Regions from separate parts of the Coprobacillus sp. AF33-1AC genome, predicted to be linked through region 2. Evidence: riboswitches for the same ligand, from Rfam matches in the RefSeq annotation. Region 2 holds a riboswitch; each other region holds the start of a gene.

Region 1 (4,207 bases), on a different contig from region 2:
AATCATCTACACTATTTAATTGTCCTTGATTATATTTTGTTTCTGTTTCATCATAATCACCCAATGGTAATGAAAGGCTGTTTTCAGGATGAACACTTAGCGCTGCGATTCTTGATCCTGCTTTACCATTAATTCTTAGTTTGATTGTTCCAGTACCCTGAGGAACGGATATATTTTGTTCATGACTACCACTTATATCCTCTAAATTTACTGTAGTCAAAATTCCATTATCATCTAAAATATCAATACTCATTCCATCTGCTTTAAACCCATTATCACCTAGCCAATAACTTAATATAATGTTTTGATTAGGCAAAATATCTGTTTGGTATGTAATAGAAGCATCGGTTAAACATCCTACACCATCACCTACTTGTTGAAAATAAACTTTACCATTGTATAGCTGACCACCCGCTTTAGTATATTGATCATAATTAGCAGATTTCCAATTTTCAGAGATAAATGTTTTACCACCTTCTCCCAAATAATTTTCTGATGTTATGTTTGTTTTAGTATTTGTTAATTTAGCAATAGAAAACTTTAAATCATCTTTTCCATCATCATCTCTATAAATATCAATAATAACTTGGTCATGATTACCAGTATTAAATTGTGTTGCATTATTATCCAATAGAACTTGTCCATCTAATGTCTTAATTTGATACTTGATATTTTCATTTGTACGCCAATAACCAAAATTATAATCTGTATTCTTTTCAACATTGACTATATTTGTTAAATGATCATTAAACCCTTTATTAATGACTCCATCGCCTTCATGTTGCCAGACTAAATCCTTACTACCTTCATAAATGAGTCCATCCTCTGTCTTAACATTTTTGCTTGAATCCATATGCCAGCTATCATAAAAATAATGATCATCTTTTTTATTTAAAATATCAGAATACGTAGACCCACTTGATTGCATTTTACTAACTAAAGTGTTATATATAGCAAACTTTCTTAAATTTGCATCATCTTTAACGTTTCTTTGAATAGTAGCAGCAGCTGAAACAATCGAGTTTTTCTTATATACCGGATTACCATCTTTCCCTAGTACTGACTCTACTAATCCTTGAGTAACTTCTCCATTATTTGATTCTTTTAAACCTAGCGTATCCATTCCTAATCCTAATGCATACTCATAAAATAACCCATCAGCATCAAAATCATATAATTGTACAGGTAAATTCATTATATCATTTTCACTAGCATAAACAGGAGCAGGCACCATTGAAAATGCCATTGATAATACTAATGCATAAGGTAATGTTTTCTTTCCTCTTTTCATTTTTCTTTTCTCCTCCTCAATAAAAAAACCGTAGTCATCCGCTTCATCGCTCTATGCAACTCAGCCAGCATTCCTTACGGTTAAGCCCTGTAGCTTTGCGTCACTATTTTTCAATAGTTTTGCCAAATAAATTACATTTATATAATATACTTTATTTGTAAAAGAAAGAATGAAAACGCTTTATCGTGTAACATGTTTCATTTGTTGTAACAAAAAAGGTGTCGACTAGACACCTTTAGATTATTTTAATAAAATTTTTTATTTAAAGAGAAAAGAGTACATATAAAAGATTTAGCGTCATTAATATCTTGAAAACAAATATTTGATCCACTAATATATTGCGCCGCATCATTCCATTCATGAATAGAATAATCATTAGAATCAATTTGTTTTAATTCATTTACTTGATTATTTGTCATATAGAAATTACCACATAAATCAGATATATATAAACCTCCGCTGATTTCTCTCATACGTTCTAATAATTCCATACTTTCCTCCTTATCTATATTTTATTCATATTTTCTTTTTAATAATGTAAGTCCTAAAATAGCGCCAAATAATCCAAATACATAAGTCATCATCATTGTATCATCACCTGTTTTAACAGATTTTTTAGTAGCTTTTTTAGCTTTAGATGCTTTTTTAGTAGTTGTAGTATTTGATTGATTACTATTTGATGAACCATTATTATTTGATGTTTGTTGATTACCACTACCATTATTTGAAGAATCAGCTTCAACAAATAATGCATAAAGTGTTACATCACCATTAACTGGTTGATTAAAATCAAAAGCATTTTGATAATTTACATCACTATACCAACCTTTAAATACGAATCCTTCTTTTGTTGGATCTGCAGGTTTAGCTAGTTTTGATCCTTCTGTAACAGTTTGTTGTTGCCTATTAATGGTTACTGTGTAGATTTTCAAGAAATGTGCATATAACTCAACATTATTTTTTACACCTTGTGTAAAATCAAATTTTTGAGTGTATTGTTCGTCAGTGTACCATCCATCAAAGATATATCCATCTTTTGTTGGATCAGCTGGCTTATTAATTGTATTTCCTTCTACTACAGTTTGCGTTTGACCATTAATTGTTACAGTACAAACTTTTAAGAAATGAGGATATAAATGAATATCTGATGTAATAGTTTTAGTAAAATCAAATTTATTTTTGAATTGTCCATCTGTGTACCATCCATCAAAGACATATCCTTCTTTTGTAGGATCTGTTGGTTGGCTAATTGTTGTTCCAGCTTCAACAACTTGTTCTTGTCCATCAATTATTACTGTACATAAACGTACAAAATGAGGATAAACAGTAACTGAACTTGTTATTGGAGCATCGAAATCGAATGGAGTTGTATAAGATGTATCAGTGTACCAACCTTTAAATACATATCCTTCTTTTGTTGGATCTGTTGGTTGTGCAACCTTTTGTCCATCTTCTACTTCAATAGTTTGTCCATTCATTGTTACAGTATGCACTGAAACAAAATATGGATAAATTTTTGTATCACTTGTAATTGGTTTGCTGAAGTCAAATTCTTGAGTATGATCTTCATCAACATACCAACCTTTAAATTTAAATCCTTCTTTAAATGCATCATTTGGTTTATCAATAGTTGTTCCTTCTTCAACAATTTTTTTATCACCATTGATATCAACAGTTACTAATTTTACATATTTAGCATAAATATCAATATCATAATCAATGGATTCATTAATATCAAATGCATCATTACCATCTTGATCTTTATACCAACCTTTAAATGTATAACCTTCTCTTTCACTAGGATCAGCTAATTGTCCTAATTTATCTCCTAGTTTGACTTTTTGAACTTGTTGACTAGCAGCATTAGGATGAACTGTAACATTAACATAGTCATCTACATATTCATCAGCAACAGTCATAATATCTGATCCATCTATTTTTGCTACTGTATAACCAGTTGGGTTACCATTATTACGATAAATTTCTCCTAGTGTTGTTAATTTACCAAGTCTTGACTCATCAATTCCATTAGATATATCTGCTTTGTTATAGAAAAGAGCACTAGATGATCCATTAAAACTTGTACTATCAAAAGTAAACCAAGCATATCTTTCAACAAAATCTAAGTTATTTAATTTTTTCATCAAAATAGCCATATATTCTTGAACTGCTTGATTATGTTCACTTTGCTTTCCGTCATATGGATGCCAGTTAGCATCATTGGCAGAAGCAGCATGTTCGGTAATCCAGATTGGTTTAGTATATTTTTCATATACATTAGTAAGATAAGTTACAAAACTATCCGCCGCTTTTTCTGGTGTAAATCCTGTATTATCATTATCCAACCCAATATAGCCTGGATATGTATGAATCGTAATAAAATCATCTTTGACAGATATTGCTCCCCAATAGTTTTCAAACCAACAATTAGCATCAGTTGTACTACCCATTGTAGCCGGTGAACCAATTCTTAAACCACTATCATGGAAATCTTTGTTATATGATGCAGCTACGTCTGCTTTAATATTTGATTCATTAACATAATCTGGTTCATTAAAACTTAAAACTGTACTATATCCTTTTGCTTTTAAATTAGCTAATGTATTTTTGATATTAGCACTATTGTTATAAATCATTGGTACATAGTCTAAATCATGATTAGCTACATTTGTTTCATCAAATGGTTGTGTTCCCCAGTTATAATACCAAGATAATCCTAAGTTTTGTGAATAAGACAAAGAATTACTTGCTCCATTATTTTCTGAATAGAAACCTAAACCCTTTTTTGATACAAAGAAATTTCTAATACTTGTAGATACTTTCGTATCATTGTCTAATACTGCTAAAATTTTAACTTGATGTTTTTCTACTTTTGTAGAATAAACACTACAACTTAATTGTTTTCCATTTTGTTCA
Region 2 (4,207 bases):
ACTCACTAAAAAATCATAAGAGGTTTCAAATAACCTCTTATTTTATATAATGAGATAGAGGTAACAATATGAATTACGAATTAGAAGTTGTTGATACAAAAGAATATGAAAGTGCTAAAATATATCATCTTTATTTACCGCATTATCATTATATGAAACAACACTTTCATCATAATGTAGAATTAGTCTATTTAATACAAGGAAGCTTTATGGGTTATATAAATGGTAAGGCTTATCATGTGTGTGAAAATGAACTCTTTTTAGTCAATACAAATGAAATTCATTACTTTGAGATGCTGGAAGATTGTCAAATGATCACAATCCTTATCTCTTATGATGCTTTAAAACAATATGAACCTCAAATAGATAACTATTATTTTGATATTCACTTATCTTTAGATAGACAACAAGAATTAAAAGAAATAATTCAGACTATGGATCAATATCGTAAAAGTCAAGATCACTATAAATATCTTAAAGTTATTGAATACTTACATCGTATTTATTATCTATTATTAACTGATTATAAAATAAAAAGAACAACCCCTTTATTAACTAATACGCATCGTATTCAAAATATCTTAGAATACATCGAATTACATTACGGGCAATCATTAAGTATTTCATTATTAGCCCAAGAATTTCATCATTCACCTAACTATTTATGTCGTTATTTTAAAAAGATGTGTGGCATGACTGTTTTACAATATATTAAAACGGTTCAACTTAATCATGCTTATATTGATGTGTGTAGCACAGATTTATCTATTGCGACTATTAGTCATCGTCATGGTTTTGTTGACAGTAAATCATTTATCAAAGCTTTTAAACAAAAATATGGAAAAACACCGGGAACTTATCGAAAGGATAATAAATGCCTATAAGATAGGTCCTTTTTGGGTATAAAAGATAAAATAAAAAGATAAAATGTTAGATGAAAGAGGTGGAATATGAAAACATGGTGGAAAGAGAGCGTTATTTATCAAATTTATCCTAAAAGCTTCTATGATAGTAATGGGGATGGAATTGGTGATTTAAAAGGAATTATATTAAAGTTAGATTATTTAAAAGAATTAGGAATAGATATTATTTGGTTATCACCTGTCTATGCTTCACCACAAGTTGATAATGGTTATGATATTAGTGATTATCAGGCAATCTCTAAAGAATATGGAACAATGGAAGATTTTGATTGTTTATTAAAAGAAGCACATCAAAGAGGAATCAAGGTTGTGATGGATTTAGTTGTTAATCATACCTCCAATCAACATCCTTGGTTTATTGAAAGCAGAAAAAGCAAAGATAATCCTTATCGTGATTACTATATTTGGAAAGAAGGCAAGAATCATCAAGCACCTAATAACTGGGAATCAGTCTTTTCCGGTTCTTCGTGGCAATACGATAAGCAAACGGATATGTATTACTTGCATCTTTATTCTGATAAACAACCGGATTTAAATTGGGAAAATGAAGATGTAAGAAATGATATTTATAAGATGATGAGATGGTGGTTAGATAAAGGTATTGATGGTTTTAGAATGGATGTCATTAATAAATTAAGTAAAGTACAAACATTCCAAGATGTTTTTCCACAAACTAAAAAATATATGAGACCATCAAAATATGTCAGTAATGGACCAAGAATTCATGAATTCTTAAAAGAGATGAATCAAAAAGCATTATCTCATTATGATGTCATGACAGTTGGGGAAATTACTTCGTGTACTATTGAACAAGCTAAACAATATACAGGAGAAAATGAGCATGAATTAAGCATGTTATTTCAATTTGAACATACTGATGTTGATGCGGGTCCTTATGGTAAATGGACACCGGTTCCTTTAGATTTAGTAAAACTAAAGAAGATTCTTACAAAATGGCAATATGGTTTACAAGAAGAAGGATGGAATAGTTTATTTTGGGATAATCATGATCAACCTAGAGTCTTATCAAGATTTGGTAATTTAGATTATATGCAAGACTCAGCTAAAATGTTAGCTACGACTTTACACTTTTTAAAAGGGACACCTTATATTTATCAAGGTGAAGAAATAGGCATGACAAATTATCCTTTTACCTCTTTAGATGAAGTCAGAGATGTTGAAGTATTCAATGCTTACCAAGATTTAGTTAAAGATAAAAAAGCATTAACGCATGAACAAATGATGAAAGGAATCTGTGCAAGTAGTCGTGATAACGCAAGAACACCAATGCAATGGAATAATGAAAACAATGCTGGTTTTACAACCGGTAATCCCTGGATCAATGTTAATCCAAACTATAAAACCATTAATGTTCACCAACAATTATTAGATCCTAATTCTATCTTTCATTATTATCAAAAATTAATTCAGTTAAGACATCAAATGCCAATCATTGTTTATGGTACATATGAATTATTAGAAGAAAATCATCCTGATTTATATATTTATACCAGAACATATCAAGATGAAAAATTATTAGTTATTAATAATTTTTCTAGTCATGAATATGACTATGAATTAAAAGAATTTAGGTATAGTCAGTTATTAATTTCTAATGATCAATGTGATAAAATACACGATATTTTACATATCAAACCTTATGGCTGTTACGCCTTGTTACAAAAGATGTAACATATCTCTTAAAAATTGTTTATTTTTTAAAACATATCATTATATTTAAAGTTGTAATAGATAGGCAAAACTATTGAAAAATAGTGACGCAAAGCTATAGGGGCTTTAAACTGCCAGCCAGCTGCACTCAGTTCATTTGATTGCATTTGGCTTTTATTTTACATAAATGATGGAAGAGGATATCTATGAAGAAAAGATGTAAATTTATATTATGCTTCATGGTTTGTTTAAGCATGTTAATGGGTATGTTACCTACAACAGCTTATGCAGATAATTCAGCAGTTGTGATTTCATCTGCGCAATTACTAGAAAATAACGGATCAGTATATGGAAATGGTATCCTTACTGGTACAACAGATAATGGTACTGAAGAAATGGATGATAAATGTTAGAATAGAGCTGATGATACTAATCGAGGGTATGATAACTCGAATGCAAATGATATTGTTCGTTCATTTGATGTCATTACTTATAATATTAATACAGGAGTAAATAACTTAGGTGGAAAAGCACATAAAATAGGATTTATTGTTGAGATACCTAATGATCAAGCTCTAGATGTAACTTCAATTAATGGAGAACTTATTTCAGAAAAAGAAGAAAATGATAAAAAATATATAATTTTCAATGGGATGTAGAAGCTAACCAATCTGCAGGATCTATTGAACATGGTTTTATAATAAATGTTGGTAACAAGCATCAAGGAGATGTTATTGAACCAAAGGTTACAGTTTACGTTGATGATGAAGCTAACAGTAAAACTGTAGCAATGCAACCAGTTACTGTTACCTCAGCCCCAATGTATAATATTGTATTAAAAAAAGGAAATTTCCAAAATACGTTTAATATTTATGATTTTGGAGCAAAAGACAAAACAGCCTATAAAGAAAATGCAGCAGCTTATAAAGATAGTGATTACAAAGTTACTGGTTTTAGACAAGTTTTTGGTTTTGCTTTAGAAATTAAAAAGCCGGGAAATGGAATCAAAGGTGTTGAATTACCAGATCCTAGTCAATATTTTACTTTTGATATCAATTTATCAGATTATAAGGTAAATGGAGAATCAGCTAATGATACGGGATTTGTACCTCTTTTATATTATTGTGGAGCTAATAACGCAGGTGGAGCGCAAGTTAATGGCATCCCATTTACAGATAGTAGTGCGTCAGGTAAAACACCTCAACCAGAAAAATATTGTGATAATAGTGGGGAATATACAATAACTCAAGAAGGATCAACTTTACATGTTAAAGTAAAAAATTATAGTGTAGATTATAAAAAATTTCCTCAAAAAGATGCATATGGAAATATTTCTTATTGGGATGGAAAACAAGTAGAAATGATGAAAGATGGATTTTTTTCATCATACCAATTCCAAGTAGTTTATCCTTATAAAAATGCAAATGGGGATACTTTAATGAGTCAATTTGGTGTAGACCAAATTAGTGCTAATGCATCTGTAACAGTAAATAATATGCACGCAGTATCAGAAACAAATACTACATCTGATCAAGAAACAATCCCATTATATAACAGTGATGGTACTTTATATGAAAATACAGATAATAAAGCAAGTGAAACATTCACAAAAA
Region 3 (4,207 bases), on a different contig from region 2:
TTAATCATATGTTTTTGTCTAAAATCAGCTAAAGCATCAGTTAAACCTTGTTTATTAGATAATCCCATATACTTATGTATAGTATTTTTTCTTAAATCAGTATCAATTAATAAAACCTTATTATACTTTGTCGCAAAGATATAAGCTAAATTAATAGATAATGTTGTTTTTGCTTCTCCTGATTGAGTAGAAGTAATACATATAGATTGAATATCTCGATCAACAGTAGAAAACTCTATATTTGTACGAATATGACGAAAGATTTCAGCATAGTCAAATTGACTATGTTTTCTTTGTTTATCAAGAATATTTAATGTTCTTCTTTTATTCACTCTTGCCATTGTTATCTCCTTTTAAATAGTTTTTTAAATAAAGACTGTTTTACTTCAATTGGTTCTACTTCTTCATTATTAATAATATGAAGAGGATTTTCATACATTAATGTATGAATTGTTTCATAATTATATTTCTTCACTAATAAATTAAAGACTTGTTGTAAACAAGGACTACGATGACCATCACAGCGATGAGTATCACTAGCGATAACATGTATACATCCTGCATCAAGTAATTGATAAGCAAACTTTTGCGCATGTTTACCATGATAACCTAGAAAGCTTGTCGCATTGACTTGGATAACATAACCACAATCAATGAAATCTTCTATTCTTTCTAAATCTAATTCATCTTTAAAGTATCTTTCTACATGAGCAATAATCGGTGTATAGCCTTTTAACTGAATTTCATATAAATAATCTTCTACTTCATTTTCATTCCCTAATTCATTTCTGACATCGAATTCAACTAATAAATAATCAGTATTTTCAATAAGAATATATAAATCATTTTCTAGCGCTTCTAGATAATCATGATTTAAAAATAATTCACATCCAGCTAAAACTTCTATACCATAGTTTTGTGCCAATAACTTTAAGTCTTCAATTCTTTTTTTGATTTGTTTAAGGTCTTCTTCATTTTGGTTACCTGGAACAACATGGGGTGTCGCTACGATTGTTGAGATACGATTTTCTTTTGCTTTTTCTAAAGCAATCTTGGCATCTTCTAATGAAGGCATCCCATCATCTATTTGCCAGGCATAATGACCATGGATATCGATAAAAGCCATTATTTATCCTCGAAGTAAGGAATAACACCAAGATTAGGAATACCTAAATAATTTTCAGCGTCTTCCTTAGTATGAATACGATTATCTAACATAAAACGGATAAAGATAATACCAATACTTACAATTAAACCAACTAAACCACCAATCACTAAGTTTTTAGTTAAACTTGGTGATACAGGTGTTGTTTGAAGTTTTGCTTCATCAACAGTCGTAATGTTATTAATATTTAATGTATCTTTAACTTCTTGAGTAAAAACACTGACTGTTGTATCAACGATCTTTTTAGATAATTGAGGATCATTCGTTGTAGCTGAAATAGAAATGATTTGCGTATCTGATTCATTAGAAACTGCAAGGGCTGATGAAACGACACCAGTATCGACTTTTAATTCTTGAGCGACTTTACTTTGAATACTGTTTCCATTTAATAAAGCTACATAGTTATTAGTCATTAAATTGTTAGATGTGATTTGTGAATAATCAACAACCCCTTCATTAACTTGAGGTTTAGGGAATATTCTTGCTGAAGAAGAATATTTCTTTTCAACAAAGAAAATAGTAAAGACCCCAACTAAAATGGCACATACTAATGTAGAGATAATGATAATATGTAAGTGACTTTTTAATACTTCAAACAGTTCACCTAAATTTATTTCAATGTCTTCATTTTGAATTTCTTGATTTTCTGTCATTATAGGACTCCTTTTATATATATATTACTTATAAATGAATAATTACGTCATGTTACATTATTATATAAAAGTAAGCAAAAATCAACATATTTATCCATTTTAAAGTTGATAACTTGCATAGATTAGTATATACTTTTGTATACAAAAAGATAGGCAAGTCTATTGAAAGATAGTACACGCAAAGCTAGAGGGTCTAAGCACGAAGATGTATGACAGCCAGTTGCATTTGTTAGTCTATCTTTTGATAGGCTTATTTTTGTAGAATATACCAAATTATGACATAATACTTGTTTATTTATCATATATAGATATAATAGGCATGATTATAAATGAACATTACGTCAATTGTTATTTATAAGGGGAGGGTAAATAATGACCAAGGAGAAAAGTCAGTTGCTTTTAAGAAGAGTATGTTTAATCGCATTTGATACAATAAGTATTATCATATCATTTTTCCTATCATCATTTATAGCCTACAATGGTCAGATTGAATTAAGCTTTTTAAAAAATACTTATTTAGTGTTAAGTATTTTATTAGTATTGAGCTTAGTTTTTTTTACCCATATGAAGCTATATGTGAGCTTATGGCGTTATGCTTCTGTCAATGAATTATTAAATGTCATCATCTCAGCGATGATGAGTTCAATTATTTATTGTGCTTTATGCATTATTCTTAATTTAAATCCACCAATTAGTACTATGTTTCTTTATTTATTAATACTGTTACTATTAATTGGAGGATCACGATTTGGTTATCGTTTTTTAAGATTATATGCTGGAAGACATGGTTTGTTTGGAAGAAGTGATGAAAACTGTAAACGAGTTATGATTGTGGGTGCTGGTAGTGCTGGTGAAAAGATTTTAAGGGAAACACTGGTTACTCCTAAAATTAATAAACAAGTGGTTTGTTTTATTGATGATGATCATACAAAACATAATCGAAGAATTCATAATATTCCTATCGTAGGGGATCGTTATGATATTGTAAAAAAAGCAATTGAATATAAAATTGATGAAATCTATGTTGCTTTACCATCAATTGATGATAAGCAAGTTTCAGAAGTCCTTAACATCTGTAAAGAAACCCGATGTAAACTAAAGAAATTACCAGGTATGTATCAGTTCTTAAATGATGAAATCATTTTAGAAAAACTAAAAGATGTAGAAGTACAAGATTTATTAGGTAGAGATCCAATCAAAGTCAATCTTGAAGAAATTATGGGCTATGTAAAAGATAAAGTTGTCATGGTTACTGGTGGTGGCGGTTCAATCGGTAGTGAATTATGTCGTCAAATAGCTAAGAGTGAACCTAAACAACTGATTATTGTCGATATCTATGAAAACAATGCTTATGATATTCAATTGGAGTTACAAAGAAAATATCCTGAACTTCATTTAGAAACAATGATAGCTTCAGTAAGAGACGCTAATAAAATTAGAGATTTATTTGCTTATTATCGTCCTGATATTGTTTATCATGCAGCTGCTCATAAACATGTTCCTTTAATGGAAGATGCACCTCATGAAGCGATTAAAAATAATGTCTTTGGTACTTTAAATGTAGCCAAAGCAGCAGATCATTATGGAGTAAAAAGATTTATTTTGATTTCTACTGATAAGGCAGTCAATCCAACGAATATCATGGGAGCATCAAAAAGACTATGTGAAATGATTGTTCAATCATTTGACAAAAAATCAAAAACAGAATTTGTAGCTGTTCGTTTTGGAAATGTATTAGGATCTAATGGATCAGTCATTCCATTATTTAAAAAACAAATTAAAAATGGAGGACCAATTACTATTACCCATCCTGATATTATTCGTTATTTCATGACCATTCCTGAAGCCGTATCTTTAGTATTACAAGCAGGAGCGTACGGACATGGTGGTGAAATCTTTGTCTTAGATATGGGTAAACCAGTTAAAATCTTAGACATGGCTAGAAACTTAATTAAATTATCAGGGTTAGAACCTGATGTCGATATTGAAATTAAGTTTATCGGGTTAAGACCTGGAGAAAAGTTATATGAAGAAATGTTGATGAAAGAAGAAGGTATGCAAACGACACCTAATAAGATGATTCATATTGGTAAACCAATAGAATTATCAGATAACTTCTTTAATCAATTAGACAATCTTTATCAATTAGCCTATGATGAAGATAGTGATATAAGAAAAGCAGTACATGAAATCGTAGATACATATCATTACGATGAAAAAACAACACATGGAGTGAAAGTCGCAGTTTAAAAAAGATAAAGAAAAGTAATCGTCGCAGGGTCGCGTTACTTACATTTATCGGTTATACATAGCCTAGTCGAATAACGATACGTTATTCGATGGGCGAAGCGTATCTAAAAGGAGGAAAAAGCATGTTTGATAATTGGTA
Region 4 (4,207 bases), on a different contig from region 2:
AGACGCTATTGATCTTCAACCTCATGTTTCTTCTAAGCAAGAAGCAATAGAACATATGGTTGATTTATTAGATCAAACAGGGTGTTTAAATGATAAAGAAAAATATAAAGAAAGTGTATTACAAAGAGAACAACAAAGTACAACAGGTATTGGTGATGGTGTTGCTATCCCTCATGGTCAAAGTGAAGGAGTAGCACAAGCTGCCTTAGGAGCCATGGTTGTAAAAGAAGGGTTAGATTTTCAAGCCTTAGATGGACAGCCTACTTATTTGTTTTTTATGATTGCTGCGCCAAAAGAAGCAGGAGGAGTTCACTTACAAGCTTTAGCTAAATTATCTACTTTATTAATGGATGAATCATTTAGACAAGCACTAATTCAGGCTCCTTCTAAAGAAGCGTTTAAACAATTAATTGATGAAAAAGAAAATGAAAAAACAGAAGTTAAACAACAAGTTCATCCTGATGTTTTAGCAGTGACAGCTTGTCCAACGGGAATTGCTCATACTTTTATGGCAGCTGAAGCTTTAAATCAAGCAGGAGAAAAATTAAATATTTCCATTAAAGTAGAAACAAATGGTCAAGAAGGAGTTAAAAATGGACTGACTCAAGATGATATTGATCATTGTAAAGCTATTATTGTTGCTGCTGATAAAAAGGTAGAAATGGCTCGTTTTGAAGGGGAAAATGTGATTCAAGTACCTGTTAAAGATGGTATTTCTAAAGCTGAAGAATTAGTTAAAAAAGCAATGAATCAAGAAGGTGTGATTTATCATCATGGACAAAATGAAAAAGAAAAAATCAACCCTATTCGTATTTTCTATAAACATTTAATGAATGGTGTTTCTCATGCTTTACCTTTTGCAGTGGCTGGAGGAGTCTTATATGGTGTTCTTCATTTATGTCAAAACGCTTTAGCGAATAGTACGCTACTATCAGTTTTAGCGATGATTTATCAATTATTAATGTTAATGATTATTCCTGTTTTAAGTGGTTATATCGCTGACAGTATTGCTGATCGTCCTGCGATGGTATCAGGATTTATGGGAGGGCTTATTGTTTGTCAAGGAATGGCAGTAAATACGATTCCTACATGGAATGGAACTTTTGTACCTTCATTATTCGTCGGTATTATAGCTGGTTTTATTGCTGGATATTTCTCTTTATTATTGAAGAAATTATTAAGTTATTTACCATCATGTTTAAAAGGTATTGAAGCATCATTATTACATCCAGTGATTTCTACTGGAGTAGTGATGTTAGTGATGATCTTTTTAAATCCTTATTTATATTATGTACATAATGGTATTTTAAATTTAGTTTATCAATTTGAAATTAATACACCAACTAAGATTCTTTTTGGGGCTGTACTAGGTATGATGATGGCTATTGATATGGGTGGACCTATTAATAAAACGGCTTATGTATTTGGTATTGGTATGATTATTAATCATGATTATACAACGATGGCAGCTATTATGGCAGGAGGAATGGTACCTCCACTTGTAATTGCTTTAACTGCTACATTAAAGAAAAATAAATGGTCTGGAAGAAGAAAAGAAGCTTTAATGAATTATATCAATGGTATTTCATTTATTTCTGAAGGAGCGATTCCTTTCATGCAAGAAAATCCACAAACTGTTTTAACAGCTTGTTGTATTGGTGCTGCAATAACAGGTGGATTATCTATGTATTTTAATTGTGGTATTGCTTCACCACATGGTGGATTATTTTTAATCTGGATGGTTGATTATCCGTTACAATATTTAATTTCTATTCTTGCAGGAACGGTGATTGGTTCGCTTTTATTACTTGTTCTTAAATCGAAAAAAGAAAATTCTTAATCTGGAATTTTCTTTTTTTTGTTTAAAAACATAAAATTATGTTGATTATAACAATATTATTTAATTTTTTTGTATTTTATGTATTGCTTTTTTAAAAAGACAATGTTATTATGTCTATACAAGATAAATATGTATAGATAAGTTAATCGTAATTAAACGGCAAAGCTATCGCAAGGTAGTGACGCAAAACTATAGGGTCTTACTAAGACAGCCAGTTGCAATCAGTAAGATTGTGGCTGGTTTTTTTTTAGGGAAGGAGCAAGCAGATGAAAAGACATCGTCAAGTATTTAAGAAATTATTAGAACTCAGTTTAACATTTGTTTTAATTTTCGCAACATGTATTACTCATACTTATGGTACCAGTGATTCTACAACTCACACTACAACCAATACTTTTATCAGTGATGGTGGCGAATATTCTCTTGCTTATATTTTAAGTCATTATAATGTATTTACTTTTGACTATTATAAAGGAACGCATGTTGTGGGACCAATGATCGTAGGTGGTGAAGCAGGAAGAACAACATTACAAGGAGATGGTAGTGGTTCTTTAGCCCTTGGTGGTTTATCAACTTCTTCATCGCAACCTTTTCCTCATCTTGTTCCATCTTATATTAAAGGGAAAGCTAGTATTGGAAATACCGTTACAACACGTTCAAATGTCCCCTTCTATTTAGGAACAGTCAATCAAAATAATAGTTATACATTAGCAGGTGCTAATGGTAACTATTATGATTATTACTTCAGTGATAATTATGTAGATTTTAATCAAGCTAAAAGTTTAATTAAAGCTGATGCTGATATTTATCAAAATTATGAAGGACCTTCACAAAATGGCGAAACGATAAAAAAGGTAGAAATTAATATTGGTGATGCGTTTCAATATTTTAAAAATAATCCAGATCAAGATAAATATGACTATCAAGACTATGTTGTTTATAAAGATGTGGTTAATAGTGAAATAAAATTAGCGGTTAAATTAAAATTAGGTAATAATTATCATTTTACAAGTTTTAATAATGTGAGCACAATTATTTATGATTATGAAGCCAATAGTGATCCTTCAGATAAAACAACAATTATTTCTTGTAATGACGATAAAATTGATTCTTTTCCAATTATTTTAAAATCACAAAGTGATGCAATGGGTAAATCTGAAGGTTTAACATTAGCTAACGAAAAATTTTATCAGTTTGATAGTATTGAAAGTGGTCAAAATTTATCAGTGACTTATATTTGTCCTAACGCTACCAATATTGAAATAGGAAACGAAAAAAATCATCCTGGAATTGGTAAACTTAATGGGCATTTGGTAGCTGTCAATGCTGATGTTAAGATCTTAAATGGTGATTATAACGGAACTTTGATTGTTAAATCAGTTGACTCTAAAGCAGAAGGACATATGTGGTCATATAAAGGAATTATTACTCCAGGTTCACTTGATTTAACCCTTAATAAAAAAGTTAACGGACAAGTACCTGATCAAACATTTGAATTTAGCTTACAACAAGTATCGGGACCTGATGATTCATCCATTACTCAACAATTTAGAAATAGTCTTGTGACGAGTCAAACCCTAAAAGATGGATCATTTAAATTTAAATTAAGTGGTTTTGACCGAGCTGGAACATACATATATCAAATTAAAGAAATGAATAATGATGGTTATTTATGTACACCTGAAGCCCTTTTTGCAAAGGTAGAAGTCACTCAAAGTGGAACGCTCATGCTACCTCGTTTAGTTGGTTATTATTTAGATGAAAATTGTACGCAAAGTGCAGAGGCAATATTTAATAATCTTTCAAAAACAAAGTTAACTTTACAAAAGGTTTGGAAAGATAAAGATAATCAAGATATGGAAGCACCTCGTGATTCTATTAACGTCAATGTTTATCGCCAAGCTTATAAACAAAATGGACATCAGGTACAAATAAGAATCTTACAAAATATAAATGGAACATCAAAAGAAATAAAAAAAGAAACAGTATTTGTTGATGGTGATTTAACTTTTATCGCTGATGCTTCTGTTTTAGCTACAGGACAGAGTTATTATGTGGGTGGTATTAAAAAGGTAACAACAACCAATGGGTCATTAGACATTTCAGAAAGTAAAAATCCGGTATTTGGTACTTTTGATCAATATGGTATTGAAAAAATTAATTTAAGTAAAATAACCAGTGATGCAACCATTGATATTGAAGTGAGTAGTCCTGATGAATATTCACCCGATAATGTTAAGTTAACAGATTTTTCTTATACATCAGGTTCTATACAAAAAATAGGAGAACCTGAACAATATAGCACAGTGACTTTACAAAAAGGACAAAGTTGGAAATCATCATTAGATGTACCAAAGTATAGTCAAG

The links. Region 2 has a riboswitch for cyclic di-GMP ahead of DWZ53_RS01740 (hypothetical protein). Riboswitches for the same ligand answer to the same signal wherever they lie in the genome.
Region 1: it holds a riboswitch for cyclic di-GMP, as region 2 does, so the genes downstream of both, DWZ53_RS09605 (SHIRT domain-containing protein) here and DWZ53_RS01740 (hypothetical protein) in region 2, are expected to answer to the same signal.
Region 3: it holds a riboswitch for cyclic di-GMP, as region 2 does, so the genes downstream of both, DWZ53_RS01985 (nucleoside-diphosphate sugar epimerase/dehydratase) here and DWZ53_RS01740 (hypothetical protein) in region 2, are expected to answer to the same signal.
Region 4: it holds a riboswitch for cyclic di-GMP, as region 2 does, so the genes downstream of both, DWZ53_RS02050 (collagen-binding domain-containing protein) here and DWZ53_RS01740 (hypothetical protein) in region 2, are expected to answer to the same signal.

What each region holds. Positions count from the first base shown of each region.
Region 1 is NZ_QRQB01000028.1:15,895-20,101, forward strand. It holds gene DWZ53_RS09605 (SHIRT domain-containing protein) at 1-1,291, opposite strand, end outside; cyclic di-GMP riboswitch class I at 1,343-1,425, opposite strand; gene DWZ53_RS09610 (hypothetical protein) at 1,537-1,782, opposite strand; gene DWZ53_RS11450 (InlB B-repeat-containing protein) at 1,804-4,207, opposite strand, start outside.
Region 2 is NZ_QRQB01000002.1:103,605-107,811, reverse strand. It holds gene DWZ53_RS01755 (acyltransferase family protein) at 1-19, shown strand, start outside; gene DWZ53_RS01750 (AraC family transcriptional regulator) at 69-884, shown strand; gene DWZ53_RS01745 (alpha-glucosidase) at 951-2,615, shown strand; cyclic di-GMP riboswitch class I at 2,669-2,744, shown strand; gene DWZ53_RS01740 (hypothetical protein) at 2,801-3,007, shown strand; gene DWZ53_RS01735 (hypothetical protein) at 3,385-4,207, shown strand, end outside.
Region 3 is NZ_QRQB01000003.1:22,661-26,867, reverse strand. It holds gene DWZ53_RS02000 (CpsD/CapB family tyrosine-protein kinase) at 1-341, opposite strand, end outside; gene DWZ53_RS01995 (tyrosine-protein phosphatase) at 344-1,126, opposite strand; gene DWZ53_RS01990 (YveK family protein) at 1,126-1,818, opposite strand; cyclic di-GMP riboswitch class I at 1,961-2,046, shown strand; gene DWZ53_RS01985 (nucleoside-diphosphate sugar epimerase/dehydratase) at 2,191-4,068, shown strand; gene loaP (antiterminator LoaP) at 4,191-4,207, shown strand, end outside.
Region 4 is NZ_QRQB01000003.1:39,779-43,985, reverse strand. It holds gene DWZ53_RS02055 (fructose-specific PTS transporter subunit EIIC) at 1-1,840, shown strand, start outside; cyclic di-GMP riboswitch class I at 1,989-2,063, shown strand; gene DWZ53_RS02050 (collagen-binding domain-containing protein) at 2,107-4,207, shown strand, end outside.